4 regions of the Mycoplana sp. ABR4_002 genome follow, and region 4 is predicted to be linked to each of the others. Evidence: predicted binding sites of a transcription regulator. Region 4 holds the regulator's gene; each other region holds the start of a gene.
What was found. The regulator PhoB, encoded in region 4, activates phosphate uptake and scavenging genes when phosphate is short. The targets are predictions, from matches to a motif close to TGTCATNNANCTGTCAT.
Positions count from the first base shown of each region.

Region 1: ACXAGF_RS18480 (alkaline phosphatase D family protein) is a predicted target of PhoB. The motif match lies at 2,808-2,824, and genes of this name have one in related genera.
Region 2: ACXAGF_RS18925 (DUF2794 domain-containing protein) is a predicted target of PhoB. The motif match lies at 4,873-4,889, and genes of this name have one in related genera.
Region 3: phnC (phosphonate ABC transporter ATP-binding protein) is a predicted target of PhoB. The motif match lies at 5,938-5,954, and genes of this name have one in related genera.

Region 1 is NZ_JBSWVO010000001.1:3,872,894-3,880,677, forward strand. Features, by position in the region: gene typA (translational GTPase TypA) at 1-991, opposite strand, end outside; gene ACXAGF_RS18480 (alkaline phosphatase D family protein) at 1,137-2,699, opposite strand; gene ACXAGF_RS18485 (M3 family metallopeptidase) at 2,870-4,933, opposite strand; gene ACXAGF_RS18490 (DUF475 domain-containing protein) at 5,324-6,412, shown strand; gene ACXAGF_RS18495 (hypothetical protein) at 6,507-6,668, opposite strand; gene ACXAGF_RS18500 (tripartite tricarboxylate transporter permease) at 6,817-7,784, opposite strand, start outside.
Region 2 is NZ_JBSWVO010000001.1:3,954,676-3,962,459, forward strand. Features, by position in the region: gene ccmA (heme ABC exporter ATP-binding protein CcmA) at 1-442, opposite strand, end outside; gene acnA (aconitate hydratase AcnA) at 709-3,402, shown strand; gene ACXAGF_RS18920 (DUF1223 domain-containing protein) at 3,575-4,351, shown strand; gene ACXAGF_RS18925 (DUF2794 domain-containing protein) at 4,909-5,304, shown strand; gene ACXAGF_RS18930 (N-acetyltransferase family protein) at 5,315-5,866, opposite strand; gene pyc (pyruvate carboxylase) at 5,946-7,784, opposite strand, start outside.
Region 3 is NZ_JBSWVO010000001.1:653,881-661,664, reverse strand. Features, by position in the region: gene ACXAGF_RS03185 (alpha-D-ribose 1-methylphosphonate 5-triphosphate diphosphatase) at 1-625, opposite strand, end outside; gene ACXAGF_RS03180 (DUF1045 domain-containing protein) at 627-1,334, opposite strand; gene phnE (phosphonate ABC transporter, permease protein PhnE) at 1,455-2,969, opposite strand; gene phnE (phosphonate ABC transporter, permease protein PhnE) at 2,981-3,943, opposite strand; gene phnD (phosphonate ABC transporter substrate-binding protein) at 4,047-4,952, opposite strand; gene phnC (phosphonate ABC transporter ATP-binding protein) at 5,037-5,882, opposite strand; gene ACXAGF_RS03155 (DapH/DapD/GlmU-related protein) at 6,013-6,627, opposite strand; gene phnL (phosphonate C-P lyase system protein PhnL) at 6,624-7,331, opposite strand; gene phnK (phosphonate C-P lyase system protein PhnK) at 7,373-7,784, opposite strand, start outside.
Region 4 is NZ_JBSWVO010000001.1:414,741-422,524, reverse strand. Features, by position in the region: gene argF (ornithine carbamoyltransferase) at 1-581, opposite strand, end outside; gene ACXAGF_RS02050 (acetylornithine transaminase) at 617-1,810, opposite strand; gene ACXAGF_RS02045 (GcrA family cell cycle regulator) at 2,237-2,755, shown strand; gene phoB (phosphate regulon transcriptional regulator PhoB) at 2,859-3,542, opposite strand; gene phoU (phosphate signaling complex protein PhoU) at 3,570-4,283, opposite strand; gene pstB (phosphate ABC transporter ATP-binding protein PstB) at 4,336-5,154, opposite strand; gene pstA (phosphate ABC transporter permease PstA) at 5,168-6,457, opposite strand; gene pstC (phosphate ABC transporter permease subunit PstC) at 6,457-7,784, opposite strand, start outside.

The DNA.
Region 1 (7,784 bases), 3.5 Mb from region 4:
GGATGACGCGGCTCGTGACCTTGTCGCCCTCGGTGCCGGCGAGCGGGCTGTCGTTGACGATGAAGGACATGGTGACGGTCGGCGGATCGATCGGCTGCGCCTTCAGCGCTTCCGTGACCGCCGGGTCGCAGAACGTGTCGGCAACCGTGCCCTTGGTGAGGCCGGCGATCGCGACAATGTCGCCTGCCTGCGCTTCTTCGATCGGCTGGCGCTCGATGCCACGGAAAGCGAGGATCTTCGAGATACGGCCGTTTTCGATCAACTGGCCGTCCTGGCCGAGAACCTTGACCGTCTGGTTCGGCTTGATCGAGCCGGAATGGATGCGGCCGGTGATGATACGGCCGAGGAAGGGGTTGGCTTCGAGGATCGTACCGATCATGCGGAACGGACCATCGGCAACCGTCGGCTCCGGCACGTGCTTCAGCACGAGATCGAGCAGCGGCGCCATGCCCTCGTCCTGCGGACCTTCGGGATTGACGTTCATCCAGCCATTGCGGCCCGAACCGTAGAGGATCGGGAAGTCGAGCTGCTCGTCGGTGGCGTCGAGATTGGCGAACAGGTCGAACACCTCGTTCAGCACTTCCTCATGCCGGCCGTCCGGTCGGTCGATCTTGTTGATCGCGACGATCGGCTTCAGGCCAACCTTCAGCGCCTTGCCGACAACGAACTTCGTCTGCGGCATCGGTCCTTCCGAGGAATCGACGAGAACGATGGCACCATCCACCATCGACAGGATACGTTCGACTTCGCCGCCGAAGTCGGCGTGGCCGGGCGTGTCGACGATGTTGATGCGGTGGCCCTTCCACTCGACCGAGGTGGCCTTGGCGAGGATGGTGATGCCGCGTTCCTTTTCCAGGTCGTTGGAGTCCATCACGCGCTCGGCGACGCGCTGGTTCTCGCGGAACGAGCCGGACTGCTTCAGGAGTTCGTCGACGAGCGTGGTCTTGCCATGGTCGACGTGCGCGATGATCGCGATATTGCGAATGGACATGTTTCGATCTCTGAGGTTCGGGGCGCGCACGGCACAGGCGGCGCCATCTGCAATTGGCGCGCTCCATACATGGTTTTACGCAAACGCGAAAGAGGCAGGCAGAAACTCTGTTTGTACCGGGCGGCGCGGGCGCCGGCAGGCGGGCTCATGCCGTCACCGCCGGATCGATCGTAACGCTCCAGAGTTCGCGGTCGTCGCGGTCCATCAGCCGCACGGTCATCTGCTCGCTCGCGCCGTCGATGTCGACGAGGCCGAAGAACTGCAGCCCCGCCGATGGCGGCAGGTTGCTGTCGGCACCGCCGCCGGAGGCCTTGATGAAGCGCACCTCCGGCCCGAAGGTCATGTCGAGCGGATGCGGCCCGTAGGTCCCCGAATGCAGCGGACCGGAGACGAACTCCCAGAACGGCTCGAATTCCTGGAACCTGGCGCGTCCCGGATCGTAGTGATGGGCGGCGGTGTAGTGAACGTCGGCGGTCAGCCAGACGACGTTGCGGATGGCGTTGTCGCGCATGAAGCTGAGCAACTCGGCGATCTCGCGCTCGCGTGCCGCCGGAGGTCCGTTCAGCCCGTCGGCAACGCCCTCATAGCCGAGCTTCCTGCCATAATCGTCCCAAACGACGACGCCGAGCGGCATGTCGCAGGCGATCACCTTCCACGTGGCCCGCGAGGCCAGCAGCTCGCGCCTGAGCCAGTCTGCCTGGCGCCATCCGAACAGGCCATTGTCAGTGCTGCCACGGTTCGCCGTGCGATAGGAGCGCAGGTCGACGAAGAAGACGTCGAGCAACGGGCCGTAGCCGATCTTGCGGAAGATCCGGCCCGGCTCGGTCGGGATGTAGCGGATCGGCGTCATTTCCAGGAAGGCGCGTCTGGCGCGGTCGGCATAGACGGCGATGTCCTTCTCGGGATAGCGCGGGTCGTCGCGCAGGTCGGTCGAGGCCGACCAGTTGTTCAGCACCTCGTGGTCGTCCCACTGGAAGAAGGTCGGCACCTGCGCGTTGAAGCCCAGCACATGCCGATCGAGCATGTTGTACTTCCACTGGCCGCGATACTCGTCCAGCGTCCGCGCCACGTGGCGTTTTTCATCGGTGACGATGCGGTTCTTCCACACGGACCCGTCGCGAAGCCTGATCTCGTCGGGGATCGGACCGTCGGCGTAGATGGTGTCGCCGGAATGGATCAGGAAGTCCGGCTCGTGCAGCAGCATGGTCGAATAGGTCTTCATGCCGACGTCGTCGATGCCCCAGCCCTGCCCGGCGGTGTCGCCCGACCAGGCGAAGCGTACCGACCGCCGCCGCAGCGGCGCGGTCCGGAACCTTCCGACCACCGGCTCTGAAACCAGGTGGCTGGAATAGGGATCGGTGGCCGTCAGACGATAGAAGATGTCCTGGTCCGGCAGCAACCCGGTCAGCAGGTGCTTGGCGGCGAAGTCGCTCTGGCGCCCGGCCTTCAGCAGCGGGCCGCGTGTGGCGTTGATGAAGCTCTCGGTCGTGGAATACTCGACGGAAACCTCGACCGGCCGGTCCGCTCGCGCCCAGATCACGCCCGAGGCGGTGTCGACATCGCCGGACTGGACCCCATGGGTGAAGACCGGGCTGCCGTGCCGGCGCGCATAGTGGGGGACCGCAAGCGCCGAGGACGCCGCCAGCCCCGCCGCGCCGGCCGTCAGCAGGAACGAGCGCCGTTTCAGGACATCGGCTGCCATTGCCATGGATCCCCCGTCGAAACATCGCGAATCGCCGTCCGATCCGCGTCGCCGACCATCGGGGGATCACGTGTCAGCGCGGTAAAGGAACGATGACGTGGCAGAGACAGTTCGGTGACGGCCCGATGACGGCGGCATCCGACTGCCGGGGCCGGACGGTTGCCGGCCCCGGCCTCTCAGGCGGCAAGGCCCTTCTTTTCCAGCATGGCGTCGATTGTCGGCAGCTTGCCGCGGAAGGCCTTGTAGGCGTCCTCGGGATCGATGGCGCCGCCGACGGAATAGATATGGTCCTTCAGCTTTGCCGCCGTGCCGGGGTCGAAGGCGTCGCCGGTCTCGGTGAAGGCGGCAAAGGCATCGGCATCCAGAACTTCCGACCACATGTAGGAGTAGTAGCCGGCGGAGTAGCCGTCGCCGGAGAACACGTGCTGGAAGTGCGGTGTGGCATGGCGCATGACGATCGACACCGGCATGCCGATCCGCTCCAGCACCGCGTCCTGCATTGCGATCGGGTCCTCGACCGGGCCCTGCGTGTGGAACGCCATGTCGACCAGCGCCGAAGCGGTGAACTCCACCGTCGAAAAGCCGGCATTGAAGGTGCGCGCCGCCAGCACCTTGTCGACAAGCGCCTGCGGCATCGGTTCGCCGGTCTGGTAATGCACGGCATAGGTCCGCAGGATCTCGGGCACGGTTAGCCAGTGCTCGTAGAGTTGCGAGGGCAGTTCGACGAAATCCCGCGCTACGCCGGTGCCCGAAACCGACGGGTAGGTCACGTCGGAGAGCATGCCGTGCAGCGCGTGGCCGAACTCGTGGAACAGCGTACGCGCGTCATCAAGCGACAGCAAGGCCGGCCGGCCTTCGGCCGGCTTGGCGAAGTTGCAGACATTGTAGATGATCGGGATCTCGCCGTGCGAGCCGTTCTTCAGCGGCAGCTTGTGCTGGCTCTGGTAGGCGCTCATCCAGGCACCGGAACGCTTCGAGGCGCGCGCGAAATAGTCGCCGAGAAACATCGCCACGAGCCTGTCGCTGGCATCGCGGATCTCGAACACGCGCACGTCCGGATGGTAGACCGGCACGCCCTCGAGCGGCACGGCGCGGATGCCGAACAGCCGCTGCGCCACGTCGAAGCAGGCGTCGATGATGTTCTCCAGTTGCAGGTAGGGCTTCAGCTCCGCCTCCGAGAAGGCGAATTTCTCCGCGCGCAGCTTTTCGGCGTAGTAGCGCCAGTCCCAGGGCAGGACCGGGTGGTTGCGCCCTTCCGCCGCGATCAGGCGCGACAATTCCCGCTCCTCCTCCGCGGCGCGGGTGACCGCCTTGTCCCAGACCTGCATCAGCAGGCCGCTCACCGCCGCCGGCGTCTTGGCCATCGTGTTGTCGAGCTTGAGTTCGGCATAATTTTCGTAACCGAGAAGCGCGGCCTTTTCCGCCCGCAGCGCCAGCGTCTCGCGCACGATCTCGCGGTTGTCCGTCGTCCCGCCGCCGAGGCCGCGTGCGGTCCAGGCGCGGAACGCCTGCTCGCGCAGGTCACGGCGGCGGGAGAAGGTCAAAAACGGCTCGATGATCGAACGCGACAGCGTTACCGCGTGGCCGCCGTCCGTGCCGCGCTCGCGTGCGGCGGCAGCCATCGCATCCCTGAGGAAGTCCGGCACGCCTTCGAGAGCGTCGTCGTCCGCAAGCAGGAGCGACCATTCCTTCTCGTCCGCCAGCACATTCTGGCCGAACTGCGCCCCGAGCGCGGCCAGCCGCTCGTTGATCGCGGCAAGCCGGTCCTGCTGCGGTTTTGCGAGCCGGGCGCCGGACTTGACGAAGCCCTTCCAGTGGCGCTCCAGCACCCGGGTCTGCTCGAGCGTCAGGCCGTGCCCCTCGCGTCCCTCCCACAGCGCGTCGATGCGCGCAAACAGCCTTTCGTTGTTGCCGATCTTCGAGTAGTGGCGCGCCATCTTGGGCGCGATCGCGCGCTCCAGCGCCTGGATGGTATCGTTGGTGTTGGCGCCCGCACGGCTCCAGAACAGCGCCGACACGCGCGACAGCTCGTCGCCCGCCAGCTCGAGCGCAACAACGGTGTTGTCGAAGGTGGGGCCGCTCGGGTTGCCGGCGATCACGTCGATTTCCGTCTCGTGCAGGGCCAGTGCCGCGTCGAAGGCAGCGGCAAAGCTGTCGTCGGACACCAGGTCGAAGCGCGGCAGGCCGTTGGGCCCGCTCCATTCGATCAGGGCGGGGCTGATACTCTTCGTCTCGCTCATGCTGGATTTTTTCCTCGTACGGCCAAATCGCGAACTGTTCGACCGGAATATAGGAGGAGAAGACCGGCTTGTGTACGCGCCCATGCGATTTCTTTTCGCTGCGACCGGCACCCGCGGAGGCTGAAATTCCTTGACGAACCGGGCGACTTCGGAGAAAACGAAGGTGCTGCGATCCCGGTCATCCCGTCGCAGCGAGAACTTTGGTGCCGGGCCCCTCTGGCGAGAGTTTTACGGCGCTCTCGTGATGTCGGTACCGCCAGCAATTGAGCCGGCGGATTCAAGAACCATGAAAATCCTGACCATGCCTTTTGCGCATGCCCGTTCCGGCACGCGCGATTCCCTGATCCGTTTCCAAGACGTCATGACCGCGCGCGAAAGCGAGGTGCGGGCATGAAATCCTATACCCAACCGCAAAGCGCCCTCGGCTACTTCAAGTGGGCGTTCGCCTTCACCGCCCTCGGGCTTCTCCTCGGCGCCTGGCTTGGCTGGCAGTCGACCGGCACGCTCGGGGGGATGGCCACCGTCTTCTTCATCTGCACCGTTCTTGCGGTGCTGGAGATTTCGCTGTCCTTCGACAACGCCATCGTCAACGCCAACAAGCTCAAGGACATGACGCCGGTCTGGCAGCACCGGTTCCTGACCTGGGGCATCGTCATCGCCGTTTTCGGCATGCGCATCGTGTTCCCGCTCCTGATCGTCGTGATCGCCGCCAATATCGGCCCGATCGAGGCGATCATCCTGGCGGCCAAGCAGCCGCAGGAATATGCGCGCATCATGAATGAGGCGCATCTGCCGATCGCCGCCTTTGGTGGCACGTTCCTGATGATGGTCGGGCTGACCTACTTCTTCGACCACGAGAAGGACGTGCACTGGATCGGCGTCATCGAGAAGTACATGGCGCGCTACGCCACCATCAAGGGCATCGAGATTGCCTTCGTGCTGATCCTGGTGCTGCTGTTCTCCAATCTGCTCGAGGGCGAAAACGCCGACACCTTCGTCTATTCGGCGATCTACGGGCTCCTGACCTTCCTCGCGGTCGAGGTGATCGGCGGCCTTCTCGACGCGTCGCAGCAGACCATGAGCGCCGCCGCGAAGGGCGGGCTCGGTGCCTTCCTGTACCTGGAGGTGCTGGACGCCAGCTTCTCGTTCGACGGCGTGATCGGCGCCTTCGCGCTGACCCAGAACCTCTTCATCATCGCCATCGGCCTCGGCATCGGTGCCATGTACGTGCGCTCGATGACGATCATGCTGGTCGACAAGGGCACGCTCGCCGAATATCGCTACCTCGAGCACGGCGCCTTCTACGCCATCCTGATCCTGTCGGTGATCATGTATTGCCAGACGCTGGTGCACATCCCCGAAGTGCTTACCGGCCTCGGCGGCGCCGGCCTGATCGGCATCTCGCTCTGGTCGTCGATCCGCTACAACCGCCGAGAACAGGAAGAAGAGCACGGCGCACGGGTGGTCGAGCACGTCTGACATCGAAGGCGGCGGCGCGGACGCGCCGCCCAAGCGAAAGGGCCCGCCGACCATCGGTCGGCGGGCCCTTCTTCATTCCTAAAACTGCGGCGGCCTAGTTCGGGAACGACGCCGGGTCGATGCCGAGGACCTTAAGGTCGCGATCTTTCGGGCGGCGGCCGCCTTCGACTGCGGCGGCGGCCGCACTCGCGGCGCCCAGCACCGCGAAGGCGCGGCCCAAAAAGCCGTGGCGGATTGCGTTGCGGATCTGGCTCATCGTCTTGCTCTCTTCTTCTCGTTACGGGAACAAAGATGATGCCGGCGTGGCCTCAGGACAAGGAAGGCAACGGCAGGGCTGCCATGCAAATGACGCAGCCCGCGCATTGCTGCGCGGGCTGCAGGTTCCGGCCCGGTACAAGCCGCGCTCAGTCCTCGTTGGCGGCGAGTTGCGAGAGCATCTGGCCGCGTCCGCGGGCGCGCAGGATGAGCGGGATGATCAACGCCGCCGCGGCGATCAGCAACAACGCGACCGACACCGGCGAAGCCACCAGCGTCGTCAGGTCGCCCTGGCTGATCGACAGCGCCCGGCGCAGTTGCTGTTCGGCCAGCGGCCCCAGGATCAGGCCGACCACCACCGGCGCGATCGGATAGCCGAACACGCGCATGGCGTAACCGAGCAGGCCGAACGCGAGCAGCATGCCGAGCTCGAACACCGACGGGTTGGCGCCGATCGTGCCGAGCGTGGCGAACAGAAGGATGCCCGCATAGAGCCACGGCTTGGGGATGGTCAGCAGCTTCACCCACAGGCCGATCATCGGCAGGTTCAGCACCAGCAGCATCAGGTTGGCAATCAGCAGGCTGGCGATCAGGCCCCAGACGAGCTGCGGATTGGTCGCGAACAGCAGCGGGCCGGGTTGCAGCCCGTACTGCTGGAAGCCGGCCAGCATGATCGCCGCCGTCGCCGTTGTCGGCAGTCCGAGCGTCAGAAGCGGTACAAGCGTGCCGGCGGCCGAGGCATTGTTGGCGGCCTCCGGTCCGGCGACCCCCTCGATGGCGCCGTTGCCGAACTCCTCGGGATGCGTGCTCAGGCGCTTTTCGGCCGCATAGGACAGGAAGGTGCCTATTTCCGCGCCGCCGGCCGGCATGGCGCCGATCGGAAAGCCGATCGCCGTCCCCCGGAGCCAGGGCTTCCACGACCGCGCCCAGTCGGCGGCGTTCATCCAGACAGATCCCTTCACCGCCTCCACCGTGTCCGGCCCCTTGTCGCCCTGGGCGGCGATGAAGAGCGATTCGCCGATGGCGAACATCGCAACCGCGAGCGTCGTCACCTCGATGCCGTCGAGCAGGTCGGGGACGCCGAAGGACAGACGGGTCTGGCCGGTGAGCTGGTCGA
Region 2 (7,784 bases), 3.5 Mb from region 4:
CCAGCAGCTTCGCCATCGCCATCCGGCGCTGCTGGCCCGCCGAGAGATAGCCGAACGGCAGGTGGGTAAGGCCGCCGAGGCCGACCGCCTCGGCGGCCGCCTCGATCCCCATGCCGGAGTGACCGGGGCCATCGCCAAGCAGCGCCTTCCAGAAGCCAAGGTTTTCCGCGACCGTCAGTTCGCGCTTCATGGCGTTGCGGTGGCCGAGATAGTGGCAGGCGCCGGGCACCGTCTCGTGTGCCTGCGCGCCCTCGCCGGTGAGACGGACCTTGCCCGACTCGCGCGGCAGCAGGCCGGCGACGACGCGCAGCAGCGTCGACTTGCCGGAACCGTTCGGCCCCTTTATCACCAGCGCCGTCCCACCCTCGATCTCGAAGGCAATATCCCGAAAGATCAGATCTTCGCCCCGCTTCGCGCTCAGGCCCTCGGCAACGAGGCGCATCGCAATCACTTTCCCTCTACGACTTTGGTCGCACTGCAAAAAAATCTCCCGATCCGGGGATCGGCACTCTGGAACGTCTCTTAGAAATTATCTATAAGGCCGGCAACACGCCAGCGGTCGGCGTGATTTTCATCCTAGCGCCGAACCCGGAATGACTTCCGCGTACGGACAGCGGAAATGGCCGCACCCGCATCCCACTACGCGCCTCCAAGGCGCACGGGCGTTCGTACGTCAGCTTTTGGCGATCAGACGGAACGGGGTATCCAGTGTCCAAATCCCTAGACAGCTTCAACTGTCGCTCGACCCTCACAGTCGACGGCGTCGACTATGTTTACTACAGCCTGCCGAAGGCCGAGGCCAACGGCCTTGCCGGCGTTTCCAAGCTTCCCTTCTCGATGAAGGTGCTGCTGGAAAACCTGCTGCGCAACGAGGACGGCCGCTCGGTCACCAAGAAGGACATTGAAAGCGTCGCCGCCTGGCTGTCCAACAAGGGCCTGGTCGAGAGCGAGATCGCCTATCGTCCGGCCCGCGTGCTGATGCAGGACTTCACCGGCGTTCCCGCGGTCGTCGACCTCGCGGCCATGCGCGACGGCATCAAGGCGCTCGGCGGCGATCCGGAGAAGATCAACCCGCTGGTACCGGTCGACCTCGTCATCGACCATTCCGTTATCGTCGACGAGTTCGGCACCGCCACCGCCTTCGCCCGCAACGTCGAGCTGGAATACGAGCGCAACGGCGAGCGCTACCGCTTCCTGAAGTGGGGTCAGCAGGCGTTCAAGAATTTCCGGGTCGTTCCGCCTGGCACCGGCATCTGTCACCAGGTCAACCTCGAATATCTCGGCCAGACCGTCTGGACCAAGGAAGAGGACGGCGAGACGATCGCCTATCCGGATACCTGTGTCGGCACCGACAGCCACACGACCATGATCAACGGTCTCGGCGTTCTCGGCTGGGGCGTGGGCGGCATCGAGGCCGAAGCCGCCATGCTCGGCCAGCCGGTCTCCATGCTGCTGCCGGAAGTCGTCGGCTTCAAGCTGACCGGCAGGCTCAAGGAAGGCGTGACCGCCACCGATCTGGTGCTGACCGTGGTGCAGATGCTGCGCAAGAAGGGCGTAGTTTCCAAGTTCGTCGAGTTCTTCGGTCCCGGCCTCGACAACATGACGCTCGCCGACCGCGCCACCATCGGCAACATGGGCCCCGAATACGGTGCGACCTGCGGCTTCTTCCCGGTTGACGCCGAAACGATCAACTATCTGACGATGTCGGGCCGCGAGACGCAGCGCATCGCCCTTGTCGAGGCCTATTCCAAGGCGCAGGGCATGTGGCGAGAGGGCGACGGCTCCGACCTTGTCTTCACCGACACGCTGGAACTTGACCTCGGCGACGTCGTCCCCTCGATGGCCGGCCCGAAGCGTCCGGAAGGCCGCATCGCGCTGGAAAACATCGCCTCGGGCTTCGCAAGCTCGATGGATGCCGACTACAAGAAGCCCGGCCAACTCGCCAACCGCTACCCGGTTGAAGGCACCGATTTCGATCTTGGCCATGGCGACGTGGCAATCGCCGCCATCACGTCGTGCACCAACACCTCCAACCCGTCGGTGCTGATCGCCGCCGGCCTGCTGGCCCGCAACGCGGTCGCCAAGGGGCTGAAGACGAAGCCGTGGGTGAAGACCTCGCTGGCGCCCGGGTCGCAGGTCGTCGGCGAGTACCTCGCCAAGTCCGGGCTGCAGGCTGATTTGGACAAGCTCGGCTTCAACCTCGTCGGCTTTGGCTGCACCACCTGCATCGGCAATTCCGGCCCGCTGCCGGGCCCGATCTCCAAGACGATCAACGACAAGGGCCTGATCGCCGCCGGTGTGCTCTCGGGCAACCGCAACTTCGAGGGCCGCATCTCGCCGGACGTCCAGGCCAACTACCTGGCTTCGCCGCCGCTGGTCGTCGCCTATGCGCTCGCCGGTACGGTCCAGAAGGACCTGACCAAGGAGCCGATCGGCGAGGACAAGGACGGCAAGCCGGTCTACCTGAAGGACATCTGGCCGTCCTCGAAGGAGATCCAGGACTTCATCATGAAGTACGTCACCCGCGAGCTCTATGCGACGAAGTACGCCGATGTGTTCAAGGGCGACACCAACTGGCAGGCGGTTCAGATTCCGGCCGGCCAGACCTATGCCTGGGACGACCAGTCGACCTACGTGCAGAACCCGCCCTACTTCGTCGGCATGGGCAAGAAGGGCGCCGGCCTGAAGAACATCCGGAGCGCGCGCGTGCTCGGTCTGTTCGGCGACAAGATCACCACCGACCACATCTCGCCGGCCGGCTCGATCAAGGCCGCCTCGCCCGCGGGCGCCTACCTGATCGGCCATGGCGTCGGCGTCGCCGACTTCAATCAGTACGGCACCCGCCGCGGCAACCACGAAGTGATGATGCGCGGCACCTTCGCCAACATCCGCATCCGCAACCACATGCTCGGCCCGAACGGCAAGGAAGGCGGCTACACCGTCCACTATCCGTCCAAGGAAGAGATGTCGATCTACGACGCCGCCATGCGATACAAGGAAGAGGGCGTCCCGCTCGTCATCTTCGCCGGCGTCGAATACGGCAACGGCTCGTCGCGCGACTGGGCGGCGAAGGGCACCAACCTGCTCGGCGTCAAGGCCGTGGTCGCACAGTCCTTCGAGCGCATCCACCGCTCCAACCTCGTCGGCATGGGCGTCGTCCCCTTCGTCTTCGAGGAAGGCACGACCTGGCAGAGCCTCGACCTCAAGGGCGACGAACTCGTCGAGATCGACGGCCTCGAGGGCGAGATCAAGCCGCGCGAGAAGAAGATCGCCAAGATCACCTACGCCGACGGAACGGTGAAGGAGGTGCCGCTCCTGTGCCGCATCGACACGCTCGACGAGGTCACCTACATGAACAATGGCGGCATCCTGCAGACGGTTCTGCGCGACCTCGCCGCCTGATTTCTGTTGAATGTTCAATCAATATGTGCCGGGGCTTCGACCCCGGCATTTCTTTTCGGGCATGATCGGCCGATCATGCGGGCTTCACTCCATCGTGACTTCCTGTTGAGGTGGGGAGCGCGTATGAGAAGTGCCAGACGAAAAGCCTTACCGGCATTCACCGGACGAAATCATGCCCAAACTGCTCGTACTTGGTGGTCTCCTGAGCGTCCTCGCGGCAACCGCGGGAGCCCTTGACGCCAGCGCCGACGACGGCAAGCCGCACAAGGGCGTGGTGGAGCTGTTCACCAGCCAGGGCTGTTCCTCCTGCCCGAAGGCCGACAGGGCGCTGGAGACGCTGATCCGTGAGGGCGAGGTGGTGGCACTGGCCTATCATGTCGACTACTGGAACTATCTCGGCTGGGCCGACACCCTGTCATCCAAGGAGAACACCGAGCGGCAATATGGCTACGCCCGCATGTTCGGTCGCGGCAGCGTCTACACGCCGCAGGCGGTCATAAACGGCCGCGAGCACGTCAACGGCGGCGACATCGCCAAGATCCGCAGCCAGTTGTCGACCCTGGAGGACCAGGGACGCGGGCTGTCGGTCGACGTCTCGGCCGAAATCATCCAGGACGAGATCCGGATCAACATCGGCCGCGGCCAGGGCAAGGCCAACGTCGTCGTGGCCTACTTCGACGGCGAGCAGGCGGTAGACATCACGGATGGCGAGAATAGCGGCCGCCGGATCGCCTACTGGCATGCCGTGACCGACCTCGAGACGATCGGCGTCTGGGAAGGCAAAGAAACGAGCCTCGTGCTGCCGGCCGGCATGCTGAAGCAGAAGGGCGACGGCGGTTGCGCCGTGCTGCTGCAACGGATGAAGGCGCCGGACACGCCGGGCGCGATCATCGGCGCCACCGTCGTGACCGCGGACGAGGCGCCGCCGCAAACCGCGAGGCGAAACTGACCGCTGCTCGTCCTGAGGACCGCCGCTTGTCTTGATGGGGAGTGTGGTCCGGACCGGGCTCTTCGAGGGGCTGGGGCTTGAGGGTTCGAAGATACGCCGGACCGGACCTTGACGAAGCTTCCGGCAACGGAATACAGGATCAGCTTCGGCGCGCCCTGGTGGCCGACCGATTTCCCGCACATGCAAAGCGGTTCGGCTGTTTGGGCAGCGTGGTGACTTTCAACGAAAAATTGGGCGCGGTTTTGTCTGAAATGCGGCAAGCTGCAATTTTGCTTTGCCCTAGTGGTTAATGGCGCGCACCTCTTTCGCGGCGTGATTGCATTTGCAAAGAGGCTTCGATCCAGGATCGCAAAATCCGCGGCCGGAGCCGTGTGGCGGCCGTCGGCCGCGGTCGTGGATGCGTTCGGCCCGGAATCAGCGCCACGATCGCGATTCGCAGCCACCCCTTGCTCGTCATTGCCACACCCGGCGCCCACCCCCAGCCCGGCCTGCCCTTGCAATTCCGCGCAGGTAGGGCACACTGTCACGGCCCTGTCACAGTCAGAAGCGGAGACTCGATGACTGATCAGCCGGATTTGTCGCCGGGAGAGGACGAAACCCAGGGGTCGCGCGTGGTCGTCGACCTCCGGGAGTACCGCAACAGCAAAGACCCGCCGCCGGTAACCTTCCACCGCAAGGAACTCGACTTGATCCTCAAGATCTACGGCCGCATGGTCGGAGAAGGCGAGTGGCGCGACTATGCGATCGATCACATGCGCGAAAAGGCGGTCTTTTCCATCTTCAAGCGCTCTGGCGAGATGCCGCTCTATCGGGTGGAGAAAAACCCAAGGCTGGCCGCCAGACAAGGCGCCTACAGCGTGCTCAACACGCACGGGACGATCCTGAAACGCGGCCACGATCTGGCGCAGGTGCTGAGGGTGTTCGACAAGGCCCTGAAGCTCATCAAGACCTAGCCGCCCTCGGTCAGCCTTGCGGCGGAGCTTCAAAACCCGCCGGGACCGTGGTGGCGCCCTCACCGAGCGCAAGCTGCATGATCACCGTGTCGAGCCAGCGCCCGTGCTTGAAGCCAGTCGCCTTCATCAGCCCGCCATGCTCGAAGCCTGCCGCCCGGTGCACGGCGACCGAGGCCGGATGCGCGCCGCCGATCACCGCAACCATCTGCCGGAAGCCGAGCGCCGTGCAACGCTCGACCAGCTCGGCCAGCAGTGCCCGTCCGACACCTTTCCCGCGCGCGTCCGGCGCAAGATAGATCGAGTCCTCGACCAGCCATCTGTAGGCCGGGCGCGTCCGGAACGCGGCAGCATAGGCATAGCCGAGCACCCGGCCCGCCCCGTCCGCGGCGACAATGTAGGGATAACTGGCCGCCGTGATCGCGGCGAAGCGCGCGCGCATCTCCTCCGGTGACGGCGGCTCGATCTCGTACGAAGCGACGCCATTCAACACGGCGTCGCCATAGATCTCGGCAATGGCGGGAACATCGTCATGACCGGCGGTCCGGATGGAGAAAGGGTTCATGGCGGGTCGGCACCGATGGATCCAAGGGGGTGCGGGCAACGTCCCCCACCCCGTTTCGATCAGCTGCGCAAAGCGCGGCCTAGCTGAAAACGATCAGCAGGTCTTTCGCGTCGATCTGGTCGCCGGCACGCACGAGCACTTCGGCAACGACGCCGTCCTTTTCGGCGTGCAGCGCCGTCTCCATTTTCATCGCCTCAATCGACAGGAGCACGTCGCCGGCCTTGACCGGTTGGTTGGCCGTAACCGCCACGGTCGAGACGACCCCGGGCATCGGCGCGCCCAACTGCGCAGGGTTGCCCGCCTCGGCCTTGCGGCGCACCGCCGCCGAGGTGCCGCGATTGCGGTCGGGAACCTTGATCGGGCGTGGCTGACCGTTCAGTTCGAAGAACACCTTGACCATGCCCTTCTCGTCGACGTCGGCCTGCGCCTGGTTGAGGATCACCAGCGTCTTGCCCTTCTCGATGTCGGCGAACAGTTCCTCGCCCGTGGCCATGCCGTAGAAATAGGCCGGCGTCGGCAGCACGCTGACCGGTCCGTAGGTCTCCTGCGCCTGTGCGTAGTCGGTGAACACCTTCGGGTACATCAGGTAAGAGGCGAACTCGAAATCGCTGACTTCTCGCTCAAGCTTGCTCTCGATTGCCTTGCGCTCGGCGTCCAGGTCGGCATCCGGCAGCAGCGAGCCCGGGCGCACGCTGTAGGCCGCCTCACCCTTCAGCACCTTCTTCTGCAGCGCTTGCGGCCAGCCGCCCGGCGGTTGGCCGAGGTCGCCCTTGAGCATCGACACGACCGACTCCGGGAACGAGACGTCCTTGGCCGGGTCCTCGACGTCGGCCACCGTCAGGTCCTGGCTGACCATCATCAGCGCCATGTCGCCCACGACCTTGGACGACGGCGTCACCTTGACGATGTCGCCGAACATGCGGTTGGCGTCGGCATAGGCCTGCGCCACCTCGTGCCAGCGGGTCTCGAGCCCCAGCGAGCGCGCCTGCTCCTTGAGGTTGGTGAACTGCCCGCCCGGCATCTCGTGCAGGTACACCTCCGACGCCGGTCCCTTCAGGTCGCTCTCGAAGGCCGCATACTGGTGGCGCACCGCCTCCCAGTAGAACGAGATCCGCCGGATCCACTCCGGATCGAGGCCCGGATTGCGCTCGGAGCCGGACAGCGCCTCGACGATCGAGCCGAGGCAGGGCTGCGAGGTATTGCCGGAGAAGGCGTCCATCGCCGCGTCGACGACGTCGACGCCGGCTTCCACGGCCGCCAGAACGGTCGCCGCGGCGATGCCGGACGTGTCATGGGTGTGGAAATGGATCGGCAGGTCGGTGGCCTCCCGCAGCGCCTTGAACAACACGCGCGCCGCGGCCGGCTTCAGCAGCCCCGCCATGTCCTTCACCGCGATCATGTGCGCGCCGGCCTTCTCCAGATCGGCGGCAAGCGCAGTGTAGTACTTCAGGTCGTATTTCGGCCGGGCCGAATTGAGGATATCGCCGGTGTAGCAGATCGCGGCCTCGCAGATCTTGTTCTCCTCGACCACCGCGTCCATCGACACGCGCATGTTCTCGACCCAGTTCAGGCAGTCGAAGACACGGAAGACGTCGATACCGCCCCTGGCGGCCTGGCGCACGAAGTACTTCACCACGTTGTCCGGGTAGTTGGTATAGCCGACGCCGTTGGCGCCGCGCAGCAGCATCTGCAGGAGAAGGTTCGGCGCGCCCTCGCGGACCATGGCGAGGCGCTCCCAGGGATCCTCGGTCAGGAACCGCATGGCGACGTCGAAGGTGGCCCCGCCCCAGCACTCCAGCGAGAACAGCTGCGGCAGCGTGCGGGAATAGGTCTCGGCGATTCGGGCGATGTCGTAGGTGCGCATGCGCGTCGCCAGCAGCGACTGGTGCGCGTCACGCATGGTCGTGTCGGTCATCAG
Region 3 (7,784 bases), 240 kb from region 4:
AGCGCGCCGAAAGCTCCTGCTGATGGCGGCAGAACGCGGCGAAGGCCTCGTCGGTCATGCCGCGCTTCGTCTTGTAGTAGAGGGTGTACTGCTCCATCGTCTGGAACTGGCGCTGGCCGGGCGCATGGTCCATGAGCGAGACGAGCCGCACCTGCGGATCCTCGGCAAACTCCTCGAAATGCTCCAGCACGTTGCTGGTCGACACCTCGCAGCGCAGGTGGATGAGGTGCTCGGCGCGCAGCCGATCGTCCTGCGCCGCTTCGGCCAGCGCATCGGCCATCGCCCGCATCTCGCCCTTCTCGAAGCCGTCATTGTCGTCCGAGCCCATGCGCAGGCAGTCGAACACCGTGGTGATCCCCGAGGTGACAACCTGGGCGTCATGAGCCTGGATCGCCGCCGTCTTGCCCCAGCGCACGCCGGGCCTTGGCGAATAGTGCGCTTCCAGATGGTCGGTGTGCAGTTCGACGAGGCCGGGGAGAAGATAGTCCCCTTGCATGTCCTCGCCGACGCCGGACGGCGTTGTGGAGATCTCGACAATGAGCCCGTCGCGGATCAGGACGGCGCCGTGGACGACCTCGTCCTCAAGCACGATACGGGCATTTGTGAGCGTCAGTTCGGTCGACATGTCAGGCTATCTTTCGGTTGGCCATTCCCCCGAGCGGGAACAGCGAATGAACTGTGAAATCGGCGCCGCGGGACGGCTCGCTGAACAGAGCGAGGCCGGAAATGGTCAGTGGCTTGCCATGGAAATCGGCAAACTGGCGCATCAGCACGCGCTCCATCGCCGGCGTGTGTTCAGCCGCGACCCGCCCGGTCAACGTCATGTGAAAGCGGAAAGCGTCGAAAACGTGAGGATACCCCCACTGCACGAGGTTCTGCCGCTCTTCGCTGGTCAGTTCGTCGGGCCTGCGCCGGGCGATGTCGGCGGAGGTCAGCGGCGCACGGAAGCGCTCGAAACGACGCACCACCGCGCCGGCGAAGCTCTGCAACGGCGCGCACTCCTCCCGCGGGACGAGCGCGAAGAAGGATTGAAGCCGACCGACGACGACCTCGGGTATGTCGAAGGCCTCCATCTCGACCGCGAAGCGCGCGACTTCGGCCACCAATTCGGCTTCGCTGCGGCCGGCGGCCAGTTCGAACGGCGCCTTCAGCGTCGCGTGGAAGCCGTACCGGCGCGGGTCGGCGGTCAGGTCGCGAAGCAGCTCCGGCCGGAACTCCGGAACGACCGGCTGATCGAGTACGGCACCGGCAAAGGCGTTGCGCCCGAGCCAGCGCGCAGCAGCCAGGGTCAGGTCCTCGGTGGCGGCGGGCGTGAAATAGAGAGCGTATCGCAAGGTCGTCGTTCCTGTCAGTTCGGGCTGTTGCGGACCGGATCCGCCTTTCGGTGATCCTGCCAGCCTAACGGGATTCGTGTGGCAGCATCATGCCATCGCGCCCGGCATTTGCCATTCCCTTCAGTGGCGTGTGCGCCCCATCAGCCGCGAGCGCAGGGCGTTCGAGATACCGTCGAAGACGAACACCACCAGCAGGATCAGCATCACCATGTAGGCGACGTTCTCCCAGTCGGAATTCGTGCGCATCGCCTCCCAGAGCTTCAGGCCGATGCCGCCGGCACCCACCGCACCGATGATGGTGGCCGAGCGCGTGTTGGATTCCCAGAAATAGAGCGCCTGGGAGGCAAAGACCGGCAACACCTGGGGCAGCACGCCGAAGCGCTGCACCGTCGCGGCCGGGGCGCCCACCGACTTGACCCCTTCGCGCTGCTTGTCATCGATGTTCTCGAGCGCCTCCGAGTAGAGCTTGCCGAGCGTGCCAGTGTCGGTGAAGAAAATCGCCGACATGCCGGCGAGCGGCCCGGGACCGAAGGCGCGTGTGAAAAACAGCGCCCAGATCAGCATGTCGACGGAACGCTGGAAGTCGAAGAAGCGCTTGGCCAGCTGATTGGCAAGGCGGCTGCGGGTGATGTTGCGGGCGGCGACGAAGGCGAGCGGGAAGGCCACCACCGTTGCCAGCACCGTGCCGACGAAGGCCATCACCACGGTCTGCAGCAGCTTGGTCCAGACGTCGAGATGCTGCCATTCGTGATTGTAGAGGATGTTGTTCCAGGCAAGCGACAGGTTGGAGCGCTCCGGATCGATGCGCTCGCCCGACACGATCAGCGAAGCCACCTCCGCGGCCGTCTTGCCGAAGAAGGGCGAGTGGGTATCGAAGACGAAATTCGCCCAGCCGAGAAAGCGCCGACGGATGCTGACCTCGTCCGCCTCGATCTCGGCCCAGCCGGCAAGGCCGAAGGACAGGACGATCTTCTCGCCGGGTCGCTTCTGGCTTGCCCATTCCGGAAGCCGGGCGCCGTCGACGCCGACTGTCTTGCCGTCCATGGTGAGACGGAGCGTTTCGCCGCCGTGCTCGACGGTGGCCTTGCCAGGGACAACCTCGATACGGGTGGAGCGACCCACCCGAACTTCGGCACGGGTGACGACTTCCTCGGTGCGGGTCTCGATCCGGGCTACGCCAACCGCTGAGCCGCCTTCGGCCGTACTGCCGAGCGCGGCACCGGGCGCCATGAAGCTGGTCGTCGATTTCTTCGCTGCGGCCTGGGGTGCATTGACAGCCGGCGCCTCGACCGTGCGCGTCACCATTTCCCGCGTGGCGACCACCCAGTCGGGGTTGGGATTGTCGCCCAGCGGCGAGAAGCGCGGATACTGGATCTGCATCGTCCCGTCGGACGCCATGCGGATCTCGGGCCGGACCTCGTAGGAGACCCAGTCGGACAGGTAGCTGCCCGCGAGCGACCAGTTCGCATTGCCCAGCACCGTGCCGATGGCGAAGAACCACCAGCAATAGATCGCGTACAGCAGAGCTCCGAACACGATCAAGGGCATGCGGAAGCGCGACCAGGCCGAACGCGCGAAAACGTCAGGGTGCCGTGCGGCGATGGCTTCCATCTCGGACGGGTGAAGCTTGGTCATCGTCCCTCTCCTCACTGAGCCAGTTGGAAGGCCTGGTCGCCAACGAGGCGGCGGCGCGCCCACGCGGACAACTGGTCGACCGCGACGATCGTGCAGAACAGCAACAGCACGATGGCGAGCGTCTTGGCCTGGTGGTTCTGTCCGATCGACAGGCGCAGCAGTTCGCCGATGCCGCCGCCGCCGACCGCACCGATGATGGTCGAGGCGCGCACGTTGATCTCGAGCCGAAGCAGAAAATAGCTGATGAAGTTCGGCATGACTTGCGGCACGATGCCGAACCAGACGCGCTCGATCCAGCTAGCGCCGGCGGCGCGCAGGCCCTCTTCGGGCTTCATGTCGGCATTCTCGACCACCTCGAAGAAGAGCTTGCCGAGGGCACCGATCGTGTGGATCGACACCGCGATCACCGCGGGCAAAGGTCCCAGCGACAGGATCGCCAGGAAGAAGCCGGCGAGCACCACCTCCGGAAAGGCGCGAACGACCTCCATCAGCCGGCGCACGAAGCCGCGGACGAACCAGTTCGGCATGAGGTTGCGCGCGGCGAGGAAGCAGAGGACGAAACCGAGCATCGCGCCGGCAATGGTGGAGAAGATCGCAATGTTGAGCGTCTCCAGCATCTTGTAGAAATATTCCGGGACATAGAGGCTTTCGGTCAGGTAGACCCGCCCCTCCGTATAATTGTACTTGAAGCTGCCGTCATCATAGGGCGACGGCAGATCGAACAACGCGCGGAACACCTCCAGCCCGTCGCGCGGAACGAGATCGCCGACGAAGTCGAACAGATGCGGCAGGCGATCGAAGAACTTGCCGGCATTGGTGGCATTGGCAAACCACAGCGAACCACCCATCGCAACGATGAGCAGGCCGAAGCCGAGCCAGGTATAGAGCCGGCGCTTGGCGGCGAGCTCCTGCCAGTGGCGCTCGATCAGCGCGCCGCTCTCGCTGAACCCTTTCGGAACGGTGGTGAAGGCCATGTCGCATCCCGCGGTCGATGGAGCCCGCTCGATCAGCAAGGCTTTGCTCAAATGGAGGCGCAGGCCGGACGGTTCCGGCCTGCGCCCGGGTCGGTGGGCCGGATCAGCCGCCGATCGTCGCCTTGCGCGCGTCGATGATCGGCTTGTAGAAGTCGACGTTGACCTCGGTGTAGCCGGTGAAATCGCCACCCTGGATGGCGGCGAAGCAGGCGGCGTCGGTCTGCGGCAGGTCCATCAGGAATTGCTTGAACTTCGCCTTCATGTCGCCGGCCATCGAGGTACGAACGACGATCGGGCCGTTCGGGATCAGCGGCGAACGCCACAGCTCGACCAGGTCATTCATGTCGAGGATGCCCTTGTCGACCATCTTGCGCAGATTGCCGGACGAGTAACCGTCCTTGAAATCGCCGACGCCCGAGCCCCAGGTGGTGCCGGCGTCGAACGTGCCCTTGACGACTTCGAGGACGAGGTTCTCATGGCCGCCGCCGAAGCCGGTCTCGCCGAAGTATTCCTTGACCGGACCACCGATCGATTCCGGCAGGGTGACGAGCGGGACGAGGTAGCCGGAGGTGGAGTCCGGGTCGGCGAAACCGAGCTTCTTGCCCTTGAGGTCCTCCAGCGAAGCGATGCCGCTATCCTTGCGGGCCACCATGATCGAGTAGTAGCCGGTGGAACCATCCGTCTGGACGGTCGTCAGGATCGGCTCGACCGCGCTCGGGTCGGCGAGGTGAACCTTGGCGTAGGCCGATGCGCCGAGTTCGGCATAGTCGAGCGTGCCGCCGAGGAGGCCCTGAACGACGCCGTCATAGTCGGCAGCCGGGAAGAAGGAGACCTTCTCGACGCCAAGTTCGGTCTTGAGCTTGTCGCCCAGGCACTGGAAGTTGCGGAGGCGGTCGGCCTCATTCTCTCCGCCGAGGATGCCGACCCGGAATTCCTTCATGTCTTCCGCCTGGGCGTGGCCGACCAGCGCCAGAAGGGCGACGGCGCCGAAAAGAGCTTTCTTCAGCATGGACTTCTCTCCTGTTTGACCGGCCGCGCCGGCTCTCTGTAATCGCAATGGCCCTTGACGCGGGCCGTTCGATCCCGGTCGGCGTCAGATGCCGGCCAGTGCCAGCGGCTTGACGCTGGCCGATTGCTTGCTGTTGTCCTGCACGAGCGGCGCCTTGGCACCGATGCTGGTGGAGGTCATGGTCTCGTCGATCTCGGCACCCGCGCCGTAGATCGAGCGGACGGCGTCGGCATCGAGTTCGCGCGGTGAGCCGTCGAAAACGACCCTGCCGGCCGACATGCCGATGATCCGTTCGCAATAGCTGCGGGCGGTATCGAGGGTGTGAAGGTTGGTGATGACGGTGATGCCCTCGCGCTCGTTGATGTCGCGCAGCGCGTCCATGACGACCTTGGCGTTGAGCGGGTCAAGCGAGGCGATCGGCTCGTCGGCGAGGATCATCTTCGGCTGCTGCATCAGGGCGCGGGCAATCGCGACGCGCTGCTGCTGGCCGCCGGACAGCGTGCCGGCCATCTGCAGCGCCGTCTGCTCGATCCCGAGGCGCTCAAGCGCGGCGATCGCCATGATGCGCTCCTCGCGGGTGAACATGTTGAGGATGCTGAGGGCGGTGGAGCGATGATTGAGACGCCCGAGCAGCACGTTCGTCAGAACGTCGAGACGCGGCACCAGGTTGAACTGCTGGAAGATCATGGCGCAGTCGCGCTGCCAGTTGCGCAGGGGAGCGCCGCGCAGGGCCGAGACCTCGATATCGCCAAAGTGAATCGATCCCTCGCTCGGGTCGGCGAGGCGATTGATCATGCGCAGCATCGTCGATTTTCCGGCGCCCGAGCGGCCGATGACGCCGACCATCTGGCCCTGGGGGATCTCGACGTTGACGGCATTGACCGCGGCATGGCCGCCGAACCGGCGCGTGACGTTCATCAGGCGAAGCATGGCATCCCCTTTCGAGGGCTGGTCATTGATCTTGCGGGGGCTTTACCGAGGCCGGATGAAGGCCGAATGTCAGTTTCATGTCCGTTCGGTAACAATCCACGACGCCCGGATTTCCGGGACTTTTCGGCGTTCAGGCGCCATAGCGGGCAAGGAAGCTTTCGGCATCGAGCGCGCGGAAATCGTCCAGCGCCGAACGCAGCCGGTCGTGATCCCAGTCCCACCAGGCAAGCCGCTCGAAACGCTCGGCAATATGCTTGCCGAAACGGTCGCGGATCAGCTTTGCCGGCACCCCGCCGACGATCGTGTAAGGGGCCACGTCCTTGGTGACAACGGCGCCTGAGCCGACGACGGCACCATTGCCGATGGTGACGCCGGGGAGGACGGTTGCGCCGTGACCGATCCACACGTCGTGCCCGATCGTCACGCGGTGCGATCGACGCCAGGCAAAGAAGCTCTCTTCCTGGTCGGCATCCGGCCAGTAGTCGCCGGCGCGATAGGTGAAATGATGCAGCGTCGCGCGCCACGTCGGATGGTTGGTGGCGTTGATCCGCACGGAGGCTGCGATGTTGGCGAACTTGCCAATGGTGGCGCACCAGACCGAACCGTCCTCCATGATGTAGGAATAGTCGCCGAGCTCGGTCTCGCTGATGCGGCAGCGCTCGGCGATCTCGGTGTAGCGCCCGAGGCTGCTGTCGGTGACCGACGCGGTGGCATGAATGAGCGGCGTTTCGGAAAGCTTGGTCATGCCGCAGCCTTTCGCGGGGAGAAGGCGGAGACATCAACGATGCGGTCGGCGACCTCGGTGCGCACGTCGTCGTCGTGGAAGATGCCGAGAAGTGCCACCCCGGCCTTCTTTTTCTCCTCGATCATGTCGACGACGATCGCGCGGTTCCTCGCGTCGAGCGAGGCGGTCGGCTCGTCGAGCAGGAGGATGCGGTGGTCGGTGATGAAGCCGCGGGCGATGTTGACGCGCTGCTGCTCGCCGCCGGAGAAGGTCGCCGGCGGCAGCTGCCAGAGTTCGCGCGGCAGGTTGAGGCGGGACAACATGTCCTCGGCTCTCTGCCGGGCGACGGCCGGGGCCTCGCCGCCCTCGAGCAGCGGTTCGGCGACGATGTCGACGGCCGAGACGCGCGGTACGACGCGCAGGAACTGGCTGACATAGCCGAGCGTGACTCGGCGGACGGCGAGCACGGTGCGCGGGTCGGCGCTGGCAAGGTCGATCACCTTGCCTTGGTGCCCGATCAGGATCTGCCCGCCGTCGACGCCGTAATTGCCGTAGACCATCTTCAGGAGCGAACTCTTGCCGATGCCGGAGGGGCCGCCGAGAACCACGCATTCGCCGGTCCTGACGGAGAAATTGACGTCGGAGACGACGGGCAGCCGCACCCCGTCCCGCAGGTGCATGGTGAAGCTTTTCGAAACTTCGGAAACGACAAGTGGGGTCGCCATGATGTCTGTCCTTTTGCAGCCGATTTTCGCGGCGATCGCCGTCAAACCTGGAGAATGGAGGAGACGAGAAGCTGGGTGTAAGCCTCGCGCGGATCGTCGAGCACGCGATCGGTCAGGCCCTGCTCGATCACATGACCGTCCTTCATGACCATCATCCGGTGCGACAAAAGACGCGCGACGGCGAGGTCGTGGGTGACGATGATGGCCGAGAGCCCGAGGTCGTGGACGAGGCCGCGAACAAGGTCCAGCAGGCGCGCCTGTACCGACACGTCGAGGCCGCCGGTCGGCTCGTCCATGAAGACGAGGCGGGGCGAGGTCACGAGGTTGCGGGCGATCTGCAGGCGCTGGCGCATGCCGCCGGAGAAGGCGCGCGGCTGGTCGTCGATGCGGTCGATGCCGATCTCGACGCGCCGGAGCCAGTCGCCGGCAGCGTCACGGATGTTGCCGTAGTGG
Region 4 (7,784 bases):
AGGATCTTGTCCTCCGGCTCGGAACCGAGCGGCACCGCCATGTTCATCCGGTAGCCGAAGCGCGCAGCGCCCTCGATGAAGGAATGCAGAACATTGTTGCCGTCGCCCGTCCAGGCGATCGTGTGGCCCCTTATCGGGCCGCGATACTCCTCGAAGGTCATGATGTCCGCCATGATCTGGCAGGGGTGCGTCAGGTCGGTCAGCGCATTGATCACCGGCACGGTCGCATGCTCGGCCATCTCCAGCATGCGGGAGTGGTCGGTGGTGCGGATCATGATCGCGTCGACGTAGCGCGACAGCACCTTCGCCGTGTCGCCGATCGTCTCGGCGCGGCCGAGCTGCATTTCCGTGCCGGAGAGGAACAACGTCTCCCCGCCGAGCTGGCGCATGCCGACGTCGAAGGACACGCGCGTGCGGGTCGACGGCTTTTCGAAGATCATCGCCAGCATCTTGCCTGACAGCGGCTTGTCCTCGGCGCCGGCCTTGTTGGCCGCCTTGCGCGTGCGGGCATCGTCGATGATCGTGCGGAGGTCCTCGGCCGTCATGGCGGAGAGGTCGATGAAGTGTCTTGTACCTGCCATGCTGTCAGTCCTGTGTTTCGCCGTCGGCCTTCGCCTCAGGCCGTCTTCTGCGAGGCGCTGAGCTTCTCCGCCGCCCGTTCGATCCGCGCCAGCCCCTCGCGCGCTTCGTCGACCGAGACGACAAGCGGCGGCAGCAGGCGCAAGACATTCTCCCCGGCCGGGACGAGCAGGAGGTTCTCCGCCCGCACCGCCTTCAGCAGGTCGGCCGACGGCACCTTCGCCTTGATGCCGAGCATCAGGCCCTCGCCGCGGACGTCCTCGATGATGTCCGGGTACCGGTCCTTCAGCGAGGCCAGGCCCTGGCGCATCACCAGGGCAACGTCGCGCACGTGGTCGAGAAATCCGTCCGCCAGCACCACGTCCAGCACGGCGTTGCCGACCGCCATGGCCAGCGGATTGCCGCCATAGGTCGATCCGTGGGTGCCCGAAACCATGCCCGAGGCCGCCTCCGCCGTCGCCAGGCAGGCGCCGAGCGGAAAGCCGCCGCCGATGCCCTTGGCGACCGCCATGATGTCGGGCGTGACCCCCGCCCACTCGTGGGCGAACAGTTTGCCCGTGCGGCCGACGCCGGTCTGGACCTCGTCGAGGATCAGCAACAGTCCGTATTCGTCGCAGAGCGCGCGCAACTCGCGCAGGAACTCATTGGACACCACCCGGATGCCGCCCTCGCCCTGCACCGGCTCGATCAGGATCGCGGCGGTCTCCTCGGTGATCGCATTCCTGACGGCGGCCAGATCGCCGAACGGAACCTGGTAGAACCCCGGGGCCTTCGGCCCGAAGCCCTCGAGATACTTTTCCTGGCCGCCGGCGGCGATCGTGGCCAGCGTGCGGCCGTGGAACGCCCCCTCGAAGGTTATCACGTGGAACTTGCCGGGGTAGCCCTTGGCGAACTGGTAGCGCCGTGCCGTCTTGATCGCGCACTCCAGCGCCTCGGCGCCGGAGTTGGTGAAGAACACCTTGTCGGCAAAGGTCGCAGACGTCAGGCGCTTGCCAAGGACTTCCTGCCCGGGCACCTCGTAGAGGTTGGACAGATGCCACACCTTGTCCGCCTGGGCCTTCAGGCACTCGACCAGGTGCGGATGCGCATGGCCGAGCGAATTGACCGCGACGCCGGCGGCAAAGTCGAGATACCGCGTACCGTCTTCGGCGACCAGCCAGACGCCCTCACCGCGCTCAAAACGCAGCGGCGCGCGCAGATAGGTCTCGTAAAGCGGCGTGGCATCGGCCATGGCGCGTATCTCCTTCGCAGCGGATGCGGAAATCTGTTCTGTTTCTGCCGTTTCCACGCGAGAAAAAGCGAAAACGCCGCCTTTGCGGCGGCGGGCGCACTATCAGCATTTCAACGGGCGATGTCAACAAATGCACGCCATGTCAATCCGCCTTAATCTACCGCAACGTCAGGATTCGAAATGCTCGGCCGAAGTGTCGCAAGCGAGTCACACCGCACGAGCAAGTTGGGGAAAACTGGAAAATCGATTCGGCCGGATTCCGGCGACTCTTGTCACGGAGTCACCCTGTCAGTAGGTTAAAGATCAATTGCTAGACTGCATGCGGCGGACCTAGTCACCAACAGTATCAGGGCGTTCTGCGCCCCGGAACCATCCGGGGCCACGGGGAAGGATTCTCCCTGCAGGAGCCGGAACGGAGGCGATCACATGAACTGGACAGACGAGAGGGTCGAAAAGCTCAAGAAGCTTTGGTCCGAGGGACTGAGCGCCAGCCAGATCGCAGCACAGCTCGGCGGCGTCAGCCGCAACGCGGTCATCGGCAAGGTCCATCGCCTCGCCCTCCCCGGCCGGGCGAAGGCCGGCGGCACGCCGACCGCAACCCGTGCCAAGCGCCCCGCCTCCACGTCGCGCCCGGCGAGCTTCGCGCCGCGGGTCGCGACCCGCACGGTCGCACGTCCGGCCGGCGCAACCGTGGTCAAGGAAGAGATCGCCTTCGACTACGACGAACAGCCGATCACGCGGTTCAACACCAACGTCGTCGTGCCGATGTCGCGCCGCCTGGAACTGACCCAGTTGACGGAGCGGACCTGCAAGTGGCCGAACGGCGACCCGCTGAAGGACGACTTCCACTTCTGCGGAAACGAATCCCCGGACAATTCACCCTATTGCGTCTACCACCAGCGCATGGCCTATCAGCCGTCGGCCGAACGGCGCCGGGCTCGCTGAAGGACCCGGGACGCTGAGGGACTCGCCAGTCTCCTGGACGCGACAGACGACAATTCGAGAACGGGCCGCACGGCCCGTTTTTCGTTTCCAGCCGAAGCGACGGTCAGGCTTCCAGCGAGTAGCCCGCACCGCGCACCGTGCGGATGACGTCGTGCATGTTGGAGAAATTCAGCGCCTTGCGCAGGCGTCCGACATGGACGTCGACGGTACGCTCGTCGACATAGATGTCGTGGCCCCAGACCCCGTCGAGCAGTTGCGAGCGTGAGAACACCCGGCCTGGCGAGGACATGAGGAATTCGAGCAGGCGGAACTCGGTCGGGCCAAGCCGCACCTCGCGGCTGCGGCGATGGACGCGATGCGTCTCGCGGTCAAGTTCAATGTCGCCGCACTTCAGAAGGGTCGCCACGACTTCCGGTCGGGCGCGGCGCAGCATTGCCTTGACCCGCGCCATCAGTTCCGGCGTCGAGAACGGCTTGACCACGTAGTCGTCGGCGCCGGTCGCAAGACCCCGCACCCGCTCGCTCTCCTCGCCGCGCGCCGTCAGCATGATGATCGGCAGGCGTTCGGTTTCGGTGCGCTGGCGCAGGCGGCGACACAGTTCGATGCCGGATACGCCGGGCAGCATCCAGTCGAGGATGAGCAGGTCCGGCTGGCGCTCCTGCAGGCGGATCTCCGCCTCGTCACCGCGCAGGATCGTGTCCACCTCGAAGCCCTCGGCCTCGAGGTTGTAGCGCAGGAGGACACTGAGCGCCTCCTCGTCTTCGACCACGGTAATCTTGGGAACCATGAGAACTCCTGAAGTCCTAAGCGCACACTACTCCTTGACCGCACCGACCGACGTGGTGTGGTCATCCTTCGGGCGTTCGCCCTCCGGCGGCGCGCCCGTCGCCATGTAAAAGATCGTCTCGGCGATGTTGGTGGCGTGGTCGCCGATACGCTCGATGTTCTTGGCGCAGAACAGCAGATGCGTGCACGGCGTGATGTTGCGCGGATCTTCCATCATGTAGGTCAGCAACTCGCGGAACAGCGAGGTGTAGATCGCGTCGATCTCGTCGTCGCGCTCGCGGATTTCCTTGGCCTTCTCGACGTTGCGCGAGGCGTAGACGTCCAGAACCTCCTTCAGCTGGGTCAGCGCCAGCTCGGCCAGATGCTCCAGGCCGCGGGCGAACGTGCGCGGCACGCCGGAACTCTGGACGGCGATCACACGCTTGGCGGTGTTCTTGCCGAGATCGCCGACCCGTTCCAGTTCGGCGGCGATGCGGATCGCGCCCATGATTTCACGCAGGTCCGCCGCAACCGGCTGGCGCTTCGCGATCGTCACGATCGCCTTTTCGTTGATCTGCCGTTCGGCGGTGTCGAGCACGACATCCTCGGAAATGACCTTCTGGGCCAGCCCGACATCCGAATTGACCAGCGCGCGCACGGAATCGCCCAACATTTGCTCGGCCGTGCCACCCATCTCCGAAATGCGGCGGGTCAGGTATTTCAGTTCTTCATCATAGATCGAAACGATGTGGGTCGATGACATGGTCTTTTCCTCAAGCGCGCAGCGCAGATCTCAGCCGGATATCAGGACCGCATCAGCCGAAGCGGCCCATGATGTAGTCCTGCGTGCGCTGGTCGTCCGGATTGGTGAACATCTTGTCGGTGTCGTTCTCCTCGACGAGATTGCCGAGGTGGAACATGGCCGTGCGTTGCGAGACGCGGGCGGCCTGCTGCATCGAGTGCGTGACGATGACAATGGTGAAATTTGTCCGCAGTTCATGGATCAGTTCCTCGACCTTGGCGGTCGCGATCGGGTCGAGCGCCGAGCACGGCTCGTCCATGAGGATGACTTCCGGGCTGACCGCCACGGCGCGCGCAATACACAGCCGCTGCTGCTGACCGCCCGAAAGGCCGGTGCCCGGCTCGTGCAGACGATCCTTGACCTCGCTCCACAGGCCGGCCTTCTGCAGGCTCCGCTCGACGATCTGGTCGAGATCGGCCTTCGACCTCGCCAGGCCATGGATGCGGGGGCCGTAGGCGACATTCTCGTAGATCGACTTCGGGAACGGGTTGGGCTTCTGGAACACCATGCCGACGCGGGCACGCAACTCGACCACGTCGATCGTCGGGTCGTAGATGTCGTCGCCATCAAGCGTGATGTTGCCGGTGACGCTGCAGCCGTCGATGGTGTCGTTCATCCGGTTCAGCGTGCGCAGGAAGGTGGACTTGCCGCAGCCGGAGGGGCCGATCAGCGCCGTGACGGTATTCTCGCGGATGTTCAGGTTCACGTCGAAAAGCGCACGCTTCTCGCCGTAGTAGACCGAGACGTCCTTGCCGACCATCTTGTACTGCGACTCGTTGCTCATGGATTTGCCAATCTTCTCTTCGACTTCAATGTCGGTAAGCATATTCATTGAAGTGTCTCCTTTACCAGCGGCGCTCGAAGCGCTGACGCAAATAGATGGCAATGCCGTTCATGACGATCAGGAAGCCCAGCAGCACCAGGATCGCTGCGGAGGTCCGTGCGACAAAGCCACGCTCGGGGCTGTCGGCCCAGATGTAGATCTGCGTCGGCAGGGCGGTGGCCGCATCCATGACGCCGCCGGGCTCCGAGGTGATGAAGGCGTTCATGCCGATCAGCAGCAGCGGGGCCGTCTCTCCGAGGGCACGCGCCAGCGAGATGATCGTTCCAGTCATGACGGCCGGCATGGCAAGCGGCAGAATATGGTGGAAGATTGCCTCGTGCTTGGAGGCACCGATGCCGAGCGCCGCCTCGCGGATGGACGACGGCACCGACTTCAGCGAATTGCGCGTCGTGATGATCAGCGTCGGCAGCGTCATCAGCGACAGCACCAGACCGCCGACCAACGGGGCCGAGCGCGGCATGCCGAACCAGCCGAGGAACACCGCCAGGCCGAGAAGGCCGAAGATGATCGACGGCACCGCCGCCAGATTGTTGATGTTGACCTCGATCAGGTCGGTTATGCGGTTCTTTGGCGCAAACTCCTCGAGATAGATCGCCGCCGCAATGCCGATCGGCAGCGAGATCACAAGCGTGACGAGGAGCGTCCAGAACGAACCCGAGATCGCGCCGGCGAGGCCGGCAAGTTCCGGGAAGCGGCTGTCCGGGTTGAAGAACAGACCCCAGTTGAAGGGGCGGGAGATCAGCCCCTCGGCCGACAGCTTGTCGAACAGTTCGATCTGCTTGTCGTTCATCCGGCGCTGGCTCTCCGGCGTGTCGCGGCTGATCTGCCCCTTGGCGAGCTGGTCCGCCGGGTCCGACATCGGCACCAGATAGCTGTGCCGCCCGGTCAGTCGGTCAGGGTCGGCGATGACGGCGTCGCGCACGATGTAGGGCGACTGATCGGTGAACAGGCCGAAATAGTCCCGCTCCTCGCGGCGAGAGAGGTCGCCGGCCTCCGCGCGCATCGCCTGGCGGAAGATGCCGCGCCAGTCGGCGCCCATCAGGTCGGTCCTGTCCACCTCCGCCGAGCTCAGGTCGATCTCTACCTTCACCATGGTCTGGGTGAAGGCGGAGTAGCCGGTATAGGTTATCGAACCGATCAGGAACACCAGGAAGCCGAGTGCGAACACGATCGCCGCAACCCCGTAGAACTTGAGCCGGGCCTCCGAAGCGTAGCGCGCCTTGCGCCGCGCCACCATTTCCTTGGAATGCCAGTCGATCTGCTTGATGGGCGTTTCGCTGGTAGCATCCATCAGTATTTCTCCCGATATTTGCGCACCGTGCGAAGCGCGATGATGTTCAGAATGAGCGTCATGATGAAGAGCACCAAACCGAGCGCGAAGGCGGCGAGCGTCTTGGGGTTGTCGAATTCGGCGTCACCCGTCAGCAGCGTCACGATCTGAACGGTGACCGTGGTCACGGCATCGAAGGGGTTGATCGTCATCTTCGCGATCAGGCCCGCGGCCATGACGACGATCATCGTCTCGCCGATGGCGCGGCTCAGGGCCAGCAGCACGCCGCCGACGATGCCCGGCAGCGCCGCCGGGATCAGCACCTTGCGGATGGTCTCGCTCCGGGTCGATCCCAGCGCAAACGATCCGTCGCGCATTGCGCGGGGAACGGCGGCAAGGGCATCGTCCGAAAGGGAGGAGATGAGCGGGATGATCATGATCCCCATCACCAGACCCGCGGCGAGCGAGCTGTTGGGGGAGGCTTCAAGCCCGATGCCGGCGCCGAAGCTGCGGATCGCCGGGGCGACCGTCAGCACGGCGAAGAAGCCATAGACGACCGTCGGGACGCCGGCGAGAATCTCCAGCAGCGGCTTGACGACGGCACGAAAGCGCGGATGCGAGAACTCGGTGAGATAGACGGCCGAGAGGATGCCGATGGGCACGGCGACGATCATCGCGATAGCCGAAATCATGACGGTACCGAAGATGACCGGAATGACACCGAACGCGCCCTGCCCGGCGACCTGGTCGGCGCGCATGGCGATCTGCGGTTCCCAGCGCAGACCGAACAGAAACTCCTGCACCGGCACGCGCAGGAAGAACTGCCCGGCCTCGAAAATCAGCGAGGCCACGATGCCACCGGTCGTGATGATGGCGACGAGCGAGGAGAAGAGCATGAAGATCGTGATCGCGCGCTCGACCGAATGGCGGGCCCGGAAGCGCGGCCGAACGACCCGCAGGCCAAGCACCGCCCCGGCAATGGCGGCGGCTGCGGCCACGGCGACCATCGCCATGTTTGCCGTGGCCTTTAGCGCGTTGTAGGCGGCGGCTGCGGTCTTGATCTCTTCGGTCGGCTCCCTGAACGAGCGACCGGCGGCGTTCTGGCGAACCTCGCTCATCATCAGAGCCTGCTCGGACGCGGTCGCCGTTTCTGCGGACGGCATCGTGCTCAGCACCATGCGATCGATGACGGTTCCCTGGCAGAACAGCCAGACCAGCACGATCAGAAGCGCCGGCACGCCTGCCCAGATCGCCGTATTCAAACCATGATAGATGGGGCGGGAATGGACTTTTCCGGCGGATGCGCCGGCAAAACCTGCCTTGCGGGTGGCAAAGAGCGCCGTCACGA